DNA from 3 places in the Lysinibacillus sp. BS3 genome. Region 3 is predicted to be linked to each of the others. Evidence: riboswitches for the same ligand, from Rfam matches in the RefSeq annotation. Region 3 holds a riboswitch; each other region holds the start of a gene.

Region 1 (4,655 bases), 1.9 Mb from region 3:
TGATTTGCTTTAACTTAGGCAAATCAAGCATAAATAGGAATAGCGCAATCATATAAACGAGAAGACTGATAAATAGGCTGGGTATCTCTGAAAAGAAGGCAGAAACTTTGCTATAATTAAAGAAGCTTAAAAAGGATTCTTCGACTTTCTTTATGAAATCCATAGTGGTTTTTTGAAGCGAAGCACTTACTTCAGGTGGAAAGTCTTCTGTGTATTTAGAAATATTTTCTTGCATATGAAGCCACATATCTGATAGCTTGGAAATATAATAGGGAGCTTGCTTAGATAGTAAAATTATTTGTGTCATTATTTGTGTAATAGAAAGATAACAAATAATAGATATAACAATAACACTCACTATGTAAATAAAAGCAACTGCTATTTTCCGTGACATTTTCCATTTCCGTTTAAAGAACATGACAATTGGTTCTAAGAAAAATGCACTAATCCCAGCAAGTATTAAAGGCATGGACACTGGGATAACAAAATAGGCAGCTAGAAGTAGTGATATTATCACAATCAACCGAAAAATCAATTTCCTAGCATTAAATTTATTCATAAACTCACCTTCTTTGCGAAAAAAATTAAGTTAAGTGTACCATAAATCAAATTTTATTACGTTCTGAAACAATAAAGGTAGGGATGAATTATGGAAAAAGAGATTTTGCAACTTTTTAGTAATCTAACAGAGCATGATCGCGATATTCAATATGAATCTTACGAGGAATTAATAAAAATTATGCAAGAACCCGTAGATTGGACATATGCAGTTTGGGAACAGCTAATAAAAGCTCTTACATACAATAATGGTTATTCTCGTGCACGTGCTGCACAAATTTTATGCGCTTTAGCTGCAAAAAGTGATCCAGAAGAAAGGGTCTTGGAGGATTTTTTAAAGATTTGGGCTGTGACTTACGATGAACAATCTGCTACGGCAAGGCATGCATTACAAGCAATTTGGAAAATTGGACAGGCGGGTCCAGTACAAAGAGATTTGGTTGTATCGTATCTAGCTAAAAGATTTCAAACATGTATAGATGAAAAACAGCCATCTCTTATTCGTCAGGATATTATAATGTCATTTAAAAAGTTATATGATCAAACAAATGACTCGAAATTATTAGATATTGCCCATCGTTTAATTAATGAAGAACAAGATGCTAAATATAAAAAGAAGTATAAGTCAGCCATCCGTTCAAAGTAGCGAGGTGGTGTTTTTTTGTGCAAATTCTTTGATGAACGATAGAATAGTCAACTATAATGAATGAAAAAAGGGGATTATGCATGAGCATTTATAATTATCTAGTTCGGAAGCCTAATGGCGAAATTTTATCGATGGAAACATATCGTGGAAAAACAATGTTAATTGTTAACACGGCAAACCAATGCCGATTTACATATCAATTTGAAGACTTACAGAAAATGTATGATAGATATGGAAAAGAGAATTTTGTAGTTCTTGGATTCCCTTGTGATCAATTTGGCCATCAAAATCCTGAAGATGGGGAGGAAACTAAGCATCTATGCAAGGTAAACTATGGGGTCACATTCCCGATTTTTGAGCTTGTACAGGTAAATGGAGAGGCTACCCATCCACTCTTTAATTATTTAAAGCATGAAGTGGATTACCGAGAGTTTGGGAAGGCAAGTATGCAGGAGAAAATGTTGGCAGAAGCAATTGTTCAACTTGCCCCAAGCTTTTTAGATGGTCGTAATATTCGCTGGAACTTTACAAAATTTCTAGTAGATGCTAATGGTAAGACCGTCGCACGCTTTGAACCAACAGATTCACAGCTCGATATTGAAAAAGCAATTGAAACACTATTATAGTAAATTTCTTAATAATGTAAAAATTTGTTAGGGTTTTCTCTTCAAGTAGAAATAATGCTATATTTTAAAACTGTGTACAGCTATTTTTTCTGAAGCATATATGATAAACTGCTTTACAAATGAAATATTCTTGCAGAATAAAGGTGCTAATTAGCATAATCGGGAATCCGGTGAAAAACCGGAGCTGTTTCCGCAACTGTAAGTGCAGCCATTATAAAGATTTACCACTGTCTCAAAGAAGATGGGAAGGTCCTTTATAACACATTCGTTTCATGTGACGAACTGTACAAGCCAGGAGACCGACCTTTATTTGAACGTATAAAAACTTCTCGGAAGCTAGGAGGATATACGGCAAATACATAGGCTTTGTCCAGTTTGATGGCTCATTATGTTATTTTTGTCGTTCCTTTGCAAAAAGGAGCGACTTTTTTATGCCTTTCAAATAAGAATTTTTCATTATAGAAAATAGGGGGGAAGCAAGTGAAAAAAGATGCCCGTTATTCTTGTTATCCATTTATGCGTGAGAAAGCTTCAACGGTCGATTTTGAAATTCGAACAGATAGTCTGACAACACATCTAGGAGTTGCATTAGCTGCGGTAAAAAAAGAGGATGTTCAAGTTGTTGCTGAGGATTTATTGCTTATGTTACCTATGGCTTATCATGTGAATGGCTCAGTACGTGGGAAATTAGCAGTAACTGAAGAGGATTTATCTTGGTTAAGTGAACGTTATGATTTTTACGTTCGCCATGTGAAGGAAGAGATTCAAAGTTTTGTTTTACCTCAAGGAACAGAGGCTGCTGCAGCCTTACATCTTTGTCGCAGTGAGGCAAAAAAATCATATCGTACTTTACACAAAGTATCAGAAGAACGAGAGGTTCCAGCTATTCTTTTCGATTACCTTGGTTTATTAGCTAATGTATGTTTTGTCATGGCTGTTTTTATGAATCAGCAAGCTGGAATAGCGGAAATACCGTTTATTAGTAAATCCTACCCAATGAAAAAGAAAAAGGAGAATAACAATGAAAAAAGTATTTAATTTCCAATGGCTATCAGTGCTCTTACTTGCACTGGTATTAGCAGGCTGTGGCACTGCTGAAGATACAAAAAATAAAGATGCTTCGCAAGATACACAACAAGCAGAGAAAACAAGCTATAAAGTGACAGATGACCGTGGAGTGGAAATAGAGTTTAAAGAAGTACCAAAAACAGTTGTATCTTTACAACCAAGTAATACTGAAATTTTGTTTGCTTTAGGTGTTGGCGATAAAATTGTAGGAGCAACTGAGTACGATACTTACCCAGAGGAAGCACAAAAAATTGAACGTGTCTCTGATACTATGAACTTTAACAGTGAAAGAATTATAGCGTTAAAGCCAGATGTTGTCATTGCTTATACAATAGGTGATAAGGATGCCCTAAAGCCGCTTGAGGACGCAGGAATTAAAGTGTTTGTTATTCAATCTGCGACTACTTTCGACGATGTTTATGGAGATATCGAACAAATTGCTGCTGTGATGGATGTTCCTGATAAAGGAAATAAATTAAACGAAGAGATTAAAGCGAAAATTGCTGAAGTACAAACGAAGGTGAAGGATGTAAAAACGCCGAAAAATGTTTATTTAGAGGTTAGCCCTAAGCCAGACATATATACAGCAGGCTCTAGCACTTTCCAGCAAGAAATATTAGATGCAGCTAATGTTAATAATGTTTTTTCTGACTTGAATAGCTGGGCAAAAGTGAATGAGGAAGATGTTATTGCGAAAAATCCAGATGTTATTTTAACAACAGTAAACTATACAGAAGATCCAATAGGAGAAATTCTTGGACGAGATGGTTGGAATACTGTGAAAGCTATTCAAAACAAAGCGGTATTGTCCATTGATACAGATATCTCTAATCGACCTGGTCCGCGTATTGGTGAAGCTGTAGAATTAGTAGCGAAGGCTGTGTACCCAGAGTTATTTAAATAAGAAATGTTTCCATGCTAGCTGTCAGCCATTCAGCTAGCATTTTTTATGTGGTTTAAATTATTACCTAGCGTGAAAATTGGAATTAATGTAGTTTGTTCTTTAAAATAAAAGTAAGTATGCTTGATAATCTTAGGAGGTGTAGTGATTGGAGCAATTAGAGACAAAGGTAATTCCATTTGAAGCAGTCTATAATTTCCGAGACATGGGTGGATATAAAACAAAAGATGGGCGTAGGGTAAAGAACGGTTTATTTTACCGCTCAGCTGCCCTTGGAAAAATGACACTGGCGGATAAAGAGCTATTTGAAACGTTAGGGATTAAAACCATTTTTGATTATCGCGATAACAATGAGGCGTATCATAATCCTAACCCAGTGTTCTCGCATGCTCAATATATACAAATCCCAGCGAAGGGTAATCATGGTTTTGAAATGCCAACCAATGCTGGTGGTAGAGATTTCTATAAAGTGGTAAGCCCTGAGATGTTTCGGGATTTTTATGCACAAATGCCTTTTAACAATCTTTCATTTAAAGAGTTAATGCAAACGATTCAAAATCCTAATAATCTAGGTCTTGTACATCATTGCGCAGTTGGTAAGGACCGAACGGGTATTGGAGGAGCACTTATTTTACTAGCTTTAGATGTACCTGAGGAGACTATCATGGAGGATTATTTAGATACTAATATACATTTACGTCCAATGGTAGAACGAATGGCTCAGGCTATTCAGCATCAGTATAATGAGCAAGAACTACAGCAATTTTATGCATTAATGTCCGCCCGTGAAGACTATTTACAAGCAGCATTGGATGCGATGGATCGTCGCTATGGTTCTAAGACTGGGTTTTTAGAG
Region 2 (4,655 bases), 450 kb from region 3:
GACGGCTTTTTCGATCGATACGCCCTTATTTAGTTGTACAACATCATACCCTAATGAAGGAATGGAGCGGATGACCTTGGAGCCAATTTTTTTATGTACGTTTTTATCAAGACCTGAATGCTTGATAACAATTGTATCCTTACTCATCCATTTTTCTTCATTCTTCTCTGTTTGTTTCGCACTGTTTGCCAGCATGTTTTTCGCTTTATGCTGAGGTGCCTCAGCAAAGGCAGAAGCAGCAGGAACCATGAGTGCAGCAGATGCTACAACAGCGACTGATTTTTTATACCAACTTTTCAATTGTTATCTCTCCTTGGTGTTATAAATTAAATCTCGACTATATTAATACGGACAAAGATTAGAAAAGTTTCGTAATGGAGGAAAATTTTTCTTTGCTATTTTAACTTTTGGTAGGTATAACGAAAAAACCAAGCCTTGTTAAAAGCTTTAGATCTGTTCTATTAATTGTTGTAGCTCCTGCTTGGAACGAGGGATGTTGATATTTTCCTGCAATAGCTTCTTTTTTTGCAAAGCTATGACCATTTCAAAAATCCATGGACGTTCAAGATGCGCGCGATGTAACAATTCGTCTTCATAAAACAAGGTGATTGGATCACCGTTATAAATAATTCTTCCAGCCTCCATAACAATGATTAGATCTGCCCATTCATAGGCGAGAGGAACGTCATGGGTTGCTAGTAAAATGGTTCTCTCACCATCATCTAATTTGGCTAAGTATTGTAATACTTGTGTAGCATAATAATTATCAAGACCGGCTGTTGGTTCATCTAACAAAAGGACAGAGGGCTCCATCGCTAAAACACCTGCCATTGCTACACGTTTTTTCTGACCTACGCTTAAAAAATGAATGGGTTTATCAAGCAAATCTTCCACTTCGGTTTGCGCAACGGCCCATGCTATTTTTTCTTCCGTTTTTTCAGTAGACCAGCCGAGATTCAATGGTCCAAATGCTATATCTTGCTTGACGGTCCCTGAAAAAAGCTGATGATCTGCATTCTGAAAAACAATGCCGACTTTTTGGCGTAGGGCCTTTAAAGCTTTTCGACTATATTCCAGATCGTTGCCTTCGAATACAATCGTCCCAGCTGTAGGTTTTAAAATACCGTTAAGATGTTGAAATAAAGTCGATTTTCCTGCGCCATTATGCCCGAGTATGGCGATTTTTTTACCTTTTGGAATGTCTAATGTAATATCTGACAACGCCTTCGTACCATCCGCATAGGCATAAGATAATTGGTTGAGTTCAAAATAAAATGCTGTCATGTAAAATACCCTCCGTATACGATGAGGACTAGTAAAATAGCTGCCATGCCTAGCCAATTTTTCTTGCTATAAGAGCCCATCTCTTGCCAGTAGACGGCATCGCCTCCACGTGATTGCATGGCATTGTTGAGCTCTCGGCTACGCTGAAACATTTCCACAAATAATGCCACAATAAGCATGGAGACAGAGCGTAGCCATTGCATCGGTGAATGATAGCCAAGACGTGCTTGCTGGGCGAGATGTATATTTTGCATACTTTCTAAAAACATAAAAATAAAACGATAGGTTAGTTCGACGAGCTCCACTAATAAAGAGGGGAGTCGCCATTGTCGTAGCACATAACATATTCCTTGTACGGAAGTGGTTAGAATTAAAAAGTATAAACAACTAATGCTGCCAAGGACAATAAAGAACAGCTGTTGCGCTACTAACATACTTGCGTTCCCAATAAAGACAGTCCAATTCCTCCATGTAAACGACCAAATATGGGCAGGGAGTGTATTCGTTGATGATGTAAAGGAAAGTAAAATAGATACGAGACTTGTTAATAAGAAAAAGCCAGGTAGCAATAATAATTTGCCATAGTATGCAAGCGGAATTTTTGCACCTAAAATGATAAAAGCACTCATTACAAAAAATGTAATGAGTGAAAGTCGTTCATCTCTCATGATGAGCGTTATGAGAAGTAGTCCAAGTGAAAATATCATTTTTTCTAGCGGATGAACGGACGCTAGCTTATTCAGATAGGCATACTTATCAATGAGTAACATAATGGTTAACCTTCTTTGTGTTTGCCACGCATATAGCCGATGAAGTAGCCAATAAAGCCAGCTCCTATAGCTGCCTGTAGCACGAATAATAAGCTTTCGATTTCACCACTTGGTGGCTCCCATAGACTTTCAAACCATGGTTCATATTCCGCATTGATTTCCCCAATAGCGGCTTCTGCTTCTCCATCAGCACCACCAAATTCAGCACCTTTTTGTATGAACAAGGGAATGATGGCTAACAACACAACAATTGCTAATAACAATAAATTTTTTTTCATCTGTTAATGTGCCTCCTTTGTTGAGAAAACACGTAACGTTTTTAATTCGCTAACATTGTATTTTTTCAAGAAATTCATCACTATGACCGTTAAAATTCCTTCACTCACTGCTAAAGGAATTTGAGTTAAGGCAAAAATACCTGCAAACTTTGTAAAGGATGCCATAAAGCCTCCAACCTCTGAAGGAAAGGCTAGTGCTAGTTGTACAGAAGTCACAATGTATGTACCTAAATCACCAAGCATAGCTGCAAAGAATATGGCTAGTGAAAATGACAACCCTACTTTTTGAGCCCCTTTAAAGACAAAGTAAGCAATAAAAGGACCAACAATAGCCATAGAAAAGGCATTAGCCCCTAAAGTTGTAATTCCTCCATGAGCTAATAATAAAGATTGAAATAATAAAACGATTGTTCCAATTACACTCATTGCTAGAGGGCCAAAGAGTACTGTCCCAAGTCCTACACCAGTTGGGTGAGAGCAACTACCTGTAACAGAAGGGATTTTTAGGGCGGATAGCACAAAGGCAAAGGCTCCTGAAAGCCCCAAAAGCATTTTTGTTTCAGGATTTTCATCAATGGTTTTTCGAATAGAACGCAATCCTAGAATGATAAATGGGATAGAGATCACCCACCAAAAAATAGCCCATTCGATTGGTAAAAAACCTTCCATGATATGCATGGCAAAGGCACGTTTTGGCACGATTAAAAAGGCCAGTAAAAAATAACTAAGTTTCCACCATGATAATTTCAAAAAGCTTTCCTCCTAACTAATTAATAGATTTTTAGAATATTGCGTGCGTAATTAAAAAAAGCACTTCTCCACTGGTGGAAAAGTGCATAGCTAAAAAAGCAAATAACAGTCTCATCTGCTAAGCCGCACACCTATCCTCGTAGGTTGAAACGATCACTTATTTTTCGGCAGGTCTCCTGGCTCTAGCTCAATGCTTTATAGGTCTTCCCATCCGTTGGACAGTGACATATTCTATAAAGCTCCCTATTACAGTGGCGGGACCGCGCCGGACTCAAACCGGCTTCCCTTTTAAGCAAAATGACAAACACTTTGCACCGAAAAACATTCAAAATGTGAGATTTCACGACAAAGTGTAACATGAATTTCCATAAATATGCTATACCTTTTATAAAATTTTTAAAATTAAAGGTCAACGGTGAATATTCTGATAAAAGTTTGTGCGCAAATTATATAGATTTATATAAATTTCATATCTAGTTCCATTCAAAATTGATAAATTTGTCATAAATTTTTAAAGAAATATTGAAATTTTAAAATAATAAGATATGATAAAGACAGTTTTCTATTTAAAATTCTAATAAAAATTTCATATAAAACGTCAATAAGTGCTCGAATAGCTCGAGATAATAGGGAAATTGGTGAAAATCCAATACAGCCCCCGCTACTGTAATAGCTGATGAAATCGCAAAGCCACTGGTGCAAACTTGGGAAGGTGCGACAGTAAAATGAAGCTTAAGTCAGGAAACCTGCTTATTTGATTGTGCATGCAAACTTTTCGGAGGGAGAAGTTGAAGCGAAAGCGAGTACCTGTATTTCATTCTATTCGTTTTTATTTGGCTTCTACAAAACCTTTACTCTTCGTTATAGAGTAAAGGTTTTTCTTTTTCCAAAAAGCAAATGAGGGGAGACAGAAGATGACAACTTGGAATTTAGAGGGGATGAAAACACATCTCTTTATTTGCAATGGCAGTAGCTGCATGAAAAAGGATGGGGAGGAAATTACCTTAGCCATTCGAGATGAGATACAGCGGCAAGCACTCGATCAGGAAATACATACGACAAGAACGCGCTGTAATGGACGCTGCAAGGATGCTTGTGTGGTAATCGCTTATCCTCAAGGAAACTGGTATCGTGTGCCATCAACAGAGCATGCTAGAACACTAGTACAAGATTTACATCATGAATCCTTATACAACGAACATGTCTTTACACTTCGTGAAGGTACATTACAGCGTACTGCTCAAACAACTGCCATTAAAGGGATCGAAAAGGTGAAAGAGGGGTAACAACATGGCGCAAAAAGGAAAAATTTTCGTAGTAGGCTTTGGACCTGGAGATTTTAAGCATATTACGACACGTGCAGTAGAGGCTTTACAACAAAGTGATATGATTATAGGCTATAAAACCTATGTAGAGCTGATTCAAGATTTAGTAAGTGCAAAATCGATTGTTAGTACAGGCATGACAGAAGAAGTGTCGCGTGCACAGGAAGCCGTTCGTCAAGCCGAAGCAGGGAGCATCGTCTCAGTAATTTCGAGTGGTGATGCAGGCGTCTATGGCATGGCAGGATTAG
Region 3 (4,655 bases):
GTCCACTTGAATAATTGATATACCTGCGTTTTCTAGTGCTTCCACCTCTTTACGGAGTGCTAATGCAATTTGATAAGCGACATCTTTACGGGACAAATCATCTCGCACAAAGGACCAATTTAATATTGTTACTGGCCCTGTCAGCATGCCTTTTACAAATCGCTTCGTTAGGCTTTGGGCATAGGCGGATTCTTTTACGGTAATTGGTGAAGCCCATGCAACATCTCCATAAATGATCGGAGGCTTCACACAGCGTGATCCATATGAAACAACCCACGCTTTCTTTGTAAAGGCAAAGCCAGTCAGCTTTTCACCGAAATATTCAACCATATCTGTACGCTCAAATTCACCATGAACAAGTACATCGATATCTAATTCCTCTTGTATGGAGATCCAGCGCTTTGTTTCGTCTTCTAAAAATGTTTCATAGGCTTCATTCGATAATTGTTTCTTTCGCCACGCATTACGATTTCTTTTCACTTCATCTGATTGCGGGAAGCTACCGATTGTAGTTGTTGGAAACAGCGGTAATCCTAAGGCTTGTTGTTGGATCGTTTGTCGCTTCGTAAAATTACTGTGTCGTTCAAAATCTTGCTTTGTCACAGTTTGAACGGCTTGATGAATTAACTTATTTTGGCGGATTGGATGTTTTTTTAGAGCCTCAATCGCCTTCATACTTTCTGAAAAATTATGTTGTAAGGAACCATCTTTATCTCGTCTATATTTAGTCAGCCCCGTGATTTCTATGATTTTCTCATCTGCGAAGGCCAGAGACTGCTTTAAAACAGGGTCAAGTTCATTTTCAAGAGAGGTTGTGATTGGAACGTGCTGTAGGTTACTTGATGGTTGAATCCATAGTTCAGCAGCATGACTTAGCTGTTCAATGGCTTGAATCGTCGCATTGACTTCCGCCAGGTTTGAACGCCAAATATCACGGCCATTCACTACCCCTATTCCTAATACTTTATCCTGCGGGAAACCAAATTGACGAAGTGACGCCATATTTCCTTTATAGCCATGAACAAAGTCCAAACCGAATCCTTGAACAGGCAATGTACTTAATGCTTCATAGGCACTTAAAGCTTCGAAATAAGTCTGTAGCATTATTTTAGCCTCAGGAACGGCAGTGGCTAACTGGTCATACATTTCTTTCACCAGCTTTATCTCTGCTGGATCAAGTGTTAAGACGAGGGATGGCTCTTCTAGCTGAATCCAAGTGGCACCTGCATCCACTAATTCTTTTAATACCTGCGTATAGAGTGGTAATAAAGCTAATAAGTACTCAACCTGTGTTAATTTGTTGTAGCCTTTCGTTAACTTATAAAATGTATAGGGACCAATTAGTGTCGGCTTCGCAATGATACCGAAAGTTTCCTTCGCCTCTAAAAAGTCGGCTAACACTTTATTTTCTGTTAGTTGTAAGGCTTGTCCCTCATACTCTGGAACAATGTAGTGATAATTTGTATTAAACCATTTTGTCATTTCACTAGCTACGGCTGTTTTGTCTCCTCTTGCTACACTGAAGTAGGTATGAAAATCGACTTTACCACCTTGCCAGTTAAAGCGCTTTGGAACTAAACCAAACATCAAAGCTGTATCTAACATTCTATCGTAAAACGTAAAGTCGCCAACTGTCACCATATCGATTCCAAGTTGCAGCTGCTTGTTTATTCTTGATAAACGGATTTTCTTTAATTTTTCCTCAAAGTCCTCCTCAGAAAGTTCATTGCGCCAAAATGCTTCTAGTGCTTTTTTCCATTCGCGTTCCTCCCCTATATAGGGATAACCGATCAATGTACTTGTATAGTTCATGTTTTTAAGCTCCTTTTTTAGAAAAAATAAAAAGCCATTCTCCTATTAGGAAAATGGCTGCATGTTAAAATTAATAATGCTAAAACAATACGAAAAAGTATCTACTTTCGCATAAACGTTATCGCACAGTGCCTATTTGGTCACTTTTCACCACCTATTTCCACGTAGGTATTTGGTGTGTACTAGAAATTGGCAGGTCTCCTGGCTTTCCATCAACACGCCTCACAGCCTTCCCAGTTTCCCCAGTGGCATTTGTGATTTGCTCCGAATTACAGTTGCGGGACAGCGTCGGATTTGCACCGACTTCCCTTTTAAGCCAAACTTTCATTTGGCACCAAGTCTTACACAATATTCAATTATGCTCCTACTATAGCACATATTTCAGAATAGTAGAAATTATTTTTCAACTATTATATAAATTATTTCTATAAATATTATAGGAATTGTTGTATAGTACTAAATGAAAATAAGGTTACATTGTATTCTGTAAAAAAATTTGTTACTATAAAAAGACAATTATGAGAGGACTGATGAATGGACAATGAAGAACTAAACTATATTTTTATTTGAATTGAATGATTTCAAACACAAAATATAGGGTTAGTCTATCCATTTTTAACTATCAGTTTGCATTTTATTTGTCATGACACAAATGGCAAATCGCATTTATTCAGAGAAAGACTAATCCTTCCAATGTACAATTGGAGGGTTTTTTTCTTGCTTTCATAGTTGATTTTGTACCTTTCATTTACCCATAAAGGAGAGGAAAAAATATGAGCGATTCAGAAACTATTGTAACGCATGTAACACTCCGTATAAGTCGTTAATATCCATCTGCTTATACGGAGAAATGAACCATAGATGGATAGACCGACTTTGTATGAAAAGTAAACTGTTGCAATACAAAGGAGGAATTATCATGTCCATGATACAAGTACAAAACCTAACTTTTTCTTATCCAAGCAGCTTTGACAATATTTTTGAGAATGTCAACTTTCAAATCGATACGGATTGGAAACTTGGATTTATCGGTAGAAACGGACGAGGTAAAACAACATTCTTTCAGTTGTTATTAGGAAATTATGAGTATAGCGGAAAAATCATCTCTTCTGTAGACTTCACTTATTTCCCCTATCCAGTTTCTGATCCAAATAAATATACCCATGAAATATTTGAGGAAATTTGTCCTCAGGCAGAAGATTGGGAATGTCTACGTGAAATAGCTTACCTACATGTAGATGCGGAGGTCATGTATCGTCCTTTTAAAACATTATCCAATGGCGAACAAACAAAGGTGCTGCTTGCTGCGTTGTTTTTGACAGAGGGTCAATTTTTATTAATTGATGAACCAACCAATCACCTAGACACGGATGCAAGAAAGACGGTTTCCGATTATCTTCGCAGGAAAAAAGGATTTATTTTAATTTCACATGACAGAAGCTTTTTAGATGGCTGTGTTGACCATATCCTATCGATTAATAGAGCCAATATTGACGTTCAAAGTGGAAATTATTCTTCTTGGAAGTTAAATTTTGATCGTCAGCAGGAACACGAAGAAGTAACCAATCAACGACTGCAAAAAGATATCGACCGATTAAAACAATCCTCAAAGCGTTCGTCAGGTTGGTCTAATCAAGTGGAAGCCTCCAAAAACGGCACAACCAATTCAGGTTCCAAACTGGACAAAGGCTTTGTTGGACATAAAGCAGCCAAGATGATGAAACGAGCGAAGAACCTGGAATCCAGACAACAAAGAGCTATTGAGGAAAAATCAAAACTGCTAAAAAATGTTGAAAAAACCGAGTCATTGAAAGTAGAGCCATTGGCATATCCATCAAAAGAAATGGTTGTTGTCACGGATGTATCGATTCGGTACGATGACCATATCGTGAATAAGCCTATTAGCTTCAAAGTGGCACAAGGGGATCGAGTTGTTTTAGATGGCAAAAATGGAAGCGGAAAAAGTAGTATGTTAAAACTTATTCTAGGTAATCCCATCCAACATACAGGCTCGATAAAGTTAGCTTCAGGTCTAGTCATTTCCTATGTTCAGCAGGATACATCCCATTTAAAGGGATTGCTATCGGAATTTATTGAAGAGCATGGTATTGATGAGACGTTATTTAAATCAATCCTGCGCAAGATGGATTTTGAGCGTATTCAATTTGAGAAGGATATCTCTCATTATTCTGGTGGGCAAAAGAAAAAGCTGCTGATTGCTAAAAGCTTGTGTGAGAAGGCTCATTTATATATTTGGGATGAACCACTCAATTTTATTGATATCTATTCACGCATGCAGATTGAAGAGCTCATAAAAAGCTCTCATCTCACAATGGTGATTGTTGAGCATGATCAGGCATTTCAACAAACTGTAGCAACGAAAACGATAGCGATGTCATAAAGAGAAGAATCCATTTATGGATTCTTCCTTTTTAATGATATTGAAACCAATGGATCCATTTAGAATTTGTCTCTTTTACGATATATAGCTCACCTAGTGATGCACTTTGCGCTGGCAGTAATCTTGGAAACCTTAATCGAACAAACCAGGAGTGATTAGCCACATTTTCTCCACAGAAGTTCACCGCCATTTTATAGTAATTCTCCTCCATGCCAGTTAATATGGGCATGGGCTTTATCACCTCAATTTGCCACTCCTGATAATCAGGGCTTGAGCCATATACTTTTGGAATGATGTCAGCTAATGCTTGACTAAGCTCGTCTTTGTCTTTCTCCGTTGTTCTCATCAATACATCTGGATTTGGACATTTTAAGCCTTCAGGTTCTGACCCCGAAGTAGCTGTTGGAAATAACAAAAGCATACATAAAAAGGGCAGTATTAT

The links. A riboswitch is a leader RNA that binds a small molecule or an ion and turns the genes downstream of it on or off. The one in region 3 is predicted to bind cobalamin.
Region 1: another riboswitch for cobalamin. It lies ahead of AAJG31_RS15485 (hypothetical protein); the one in region 3 lies ahead of metE (5-methyltetrahydropteroyltriglutamate--homocysteine S-methyltransferase).
Region 2: another riboswitch for cobalamin. It lies ahead of AAJG31_RS23090 (energy-coupling factor ABC transporter permease); the one in region 3 lies ahead of metE (5-methyltetrahydropteroyltriglutamate--homocysteine S-methyltransferase).

What each region holds. Positions count from the first base shown of each region.
Region 1 is NZ_CP154860.1:3,134,252-3,138,906, forward strand. Features, by position in the region: gene ytvI (sporulation integral membrane protein YtvI) at 1-559, opposite strand, end outside; gene AAJG31_RS15475 (hypothetical protein) at 650-1,204, shown strand; gene AAJG31_RS15480 (glutathione peroxidase) at 1,285-1,830, shown strand; cobalamin riboswitch at 1,955-2,153, shown strand; gene AAJG31_RS15485 (hypothetical protein) at 2,311-2,868, shown strand; gene AAJG31_RS15490 (cobalamin-binding protein) at 2,852-3,802, shown strand; gene AAJG31_RS15495 (tyrosine-protein phosphatase) at 3,948-4,655, shown strand, end outside.
Region 2 is NZ_CP154860.1:4,617,975-4,622,629, forward strand. Features, by position in the region: gene AAJG31_RS23070 (S8 family serine peptidase) at 1-300, opposite strand, end outside; gene AAJG31_RS23075 (ATP-binding cassette domain-containing protein) at 448-1,284, opposite strand; gene cbiQ (cobalt ECF transporter T component CbiQ) at 1,281-2,054, opposite strand; gene AAJG31_RS23085 (energy-coupling factor ABC transporter substrate-binding protein) at 2,060-2,332, opposite strand; gene AAJG31_RS23090 (energy-coupling factor ABC transporter permease) at 2,336-3,082, opposite strand; cobalamin riboswitch at 3,231-3,416, opposite strand; cobalamin riboswitch at 3,669-3,851, shown strand; gene AAJG31_RS23095 ((2Fe-2S) ferredoxin domain-containing protein) at 3,997-4,368, shown strand; gene cobJ (precorrin-3B C(17)-methyltransferase) at 4,373-4,655, shown strand, end outside.
Region 3 is NZ_CP154860.1:355,340-359,994, forward strand. Features, by position in the region: gene metE (5-methyltetrahydropteroyltriglutamate--homocysteine S-methyltransferase) at 1-1,812, opposite strand, end outside; cobalamin riboswitch at 1,986-2,166, opposite strand; gene AAJG31_RS01875 (Lsa family ABC-F type ribosomal protection protein) at 2,732-4,213, shown strand; gene AAJG31_RS01880 (hypothetical protein) at 4,245-4,655, opposite strand, start outside.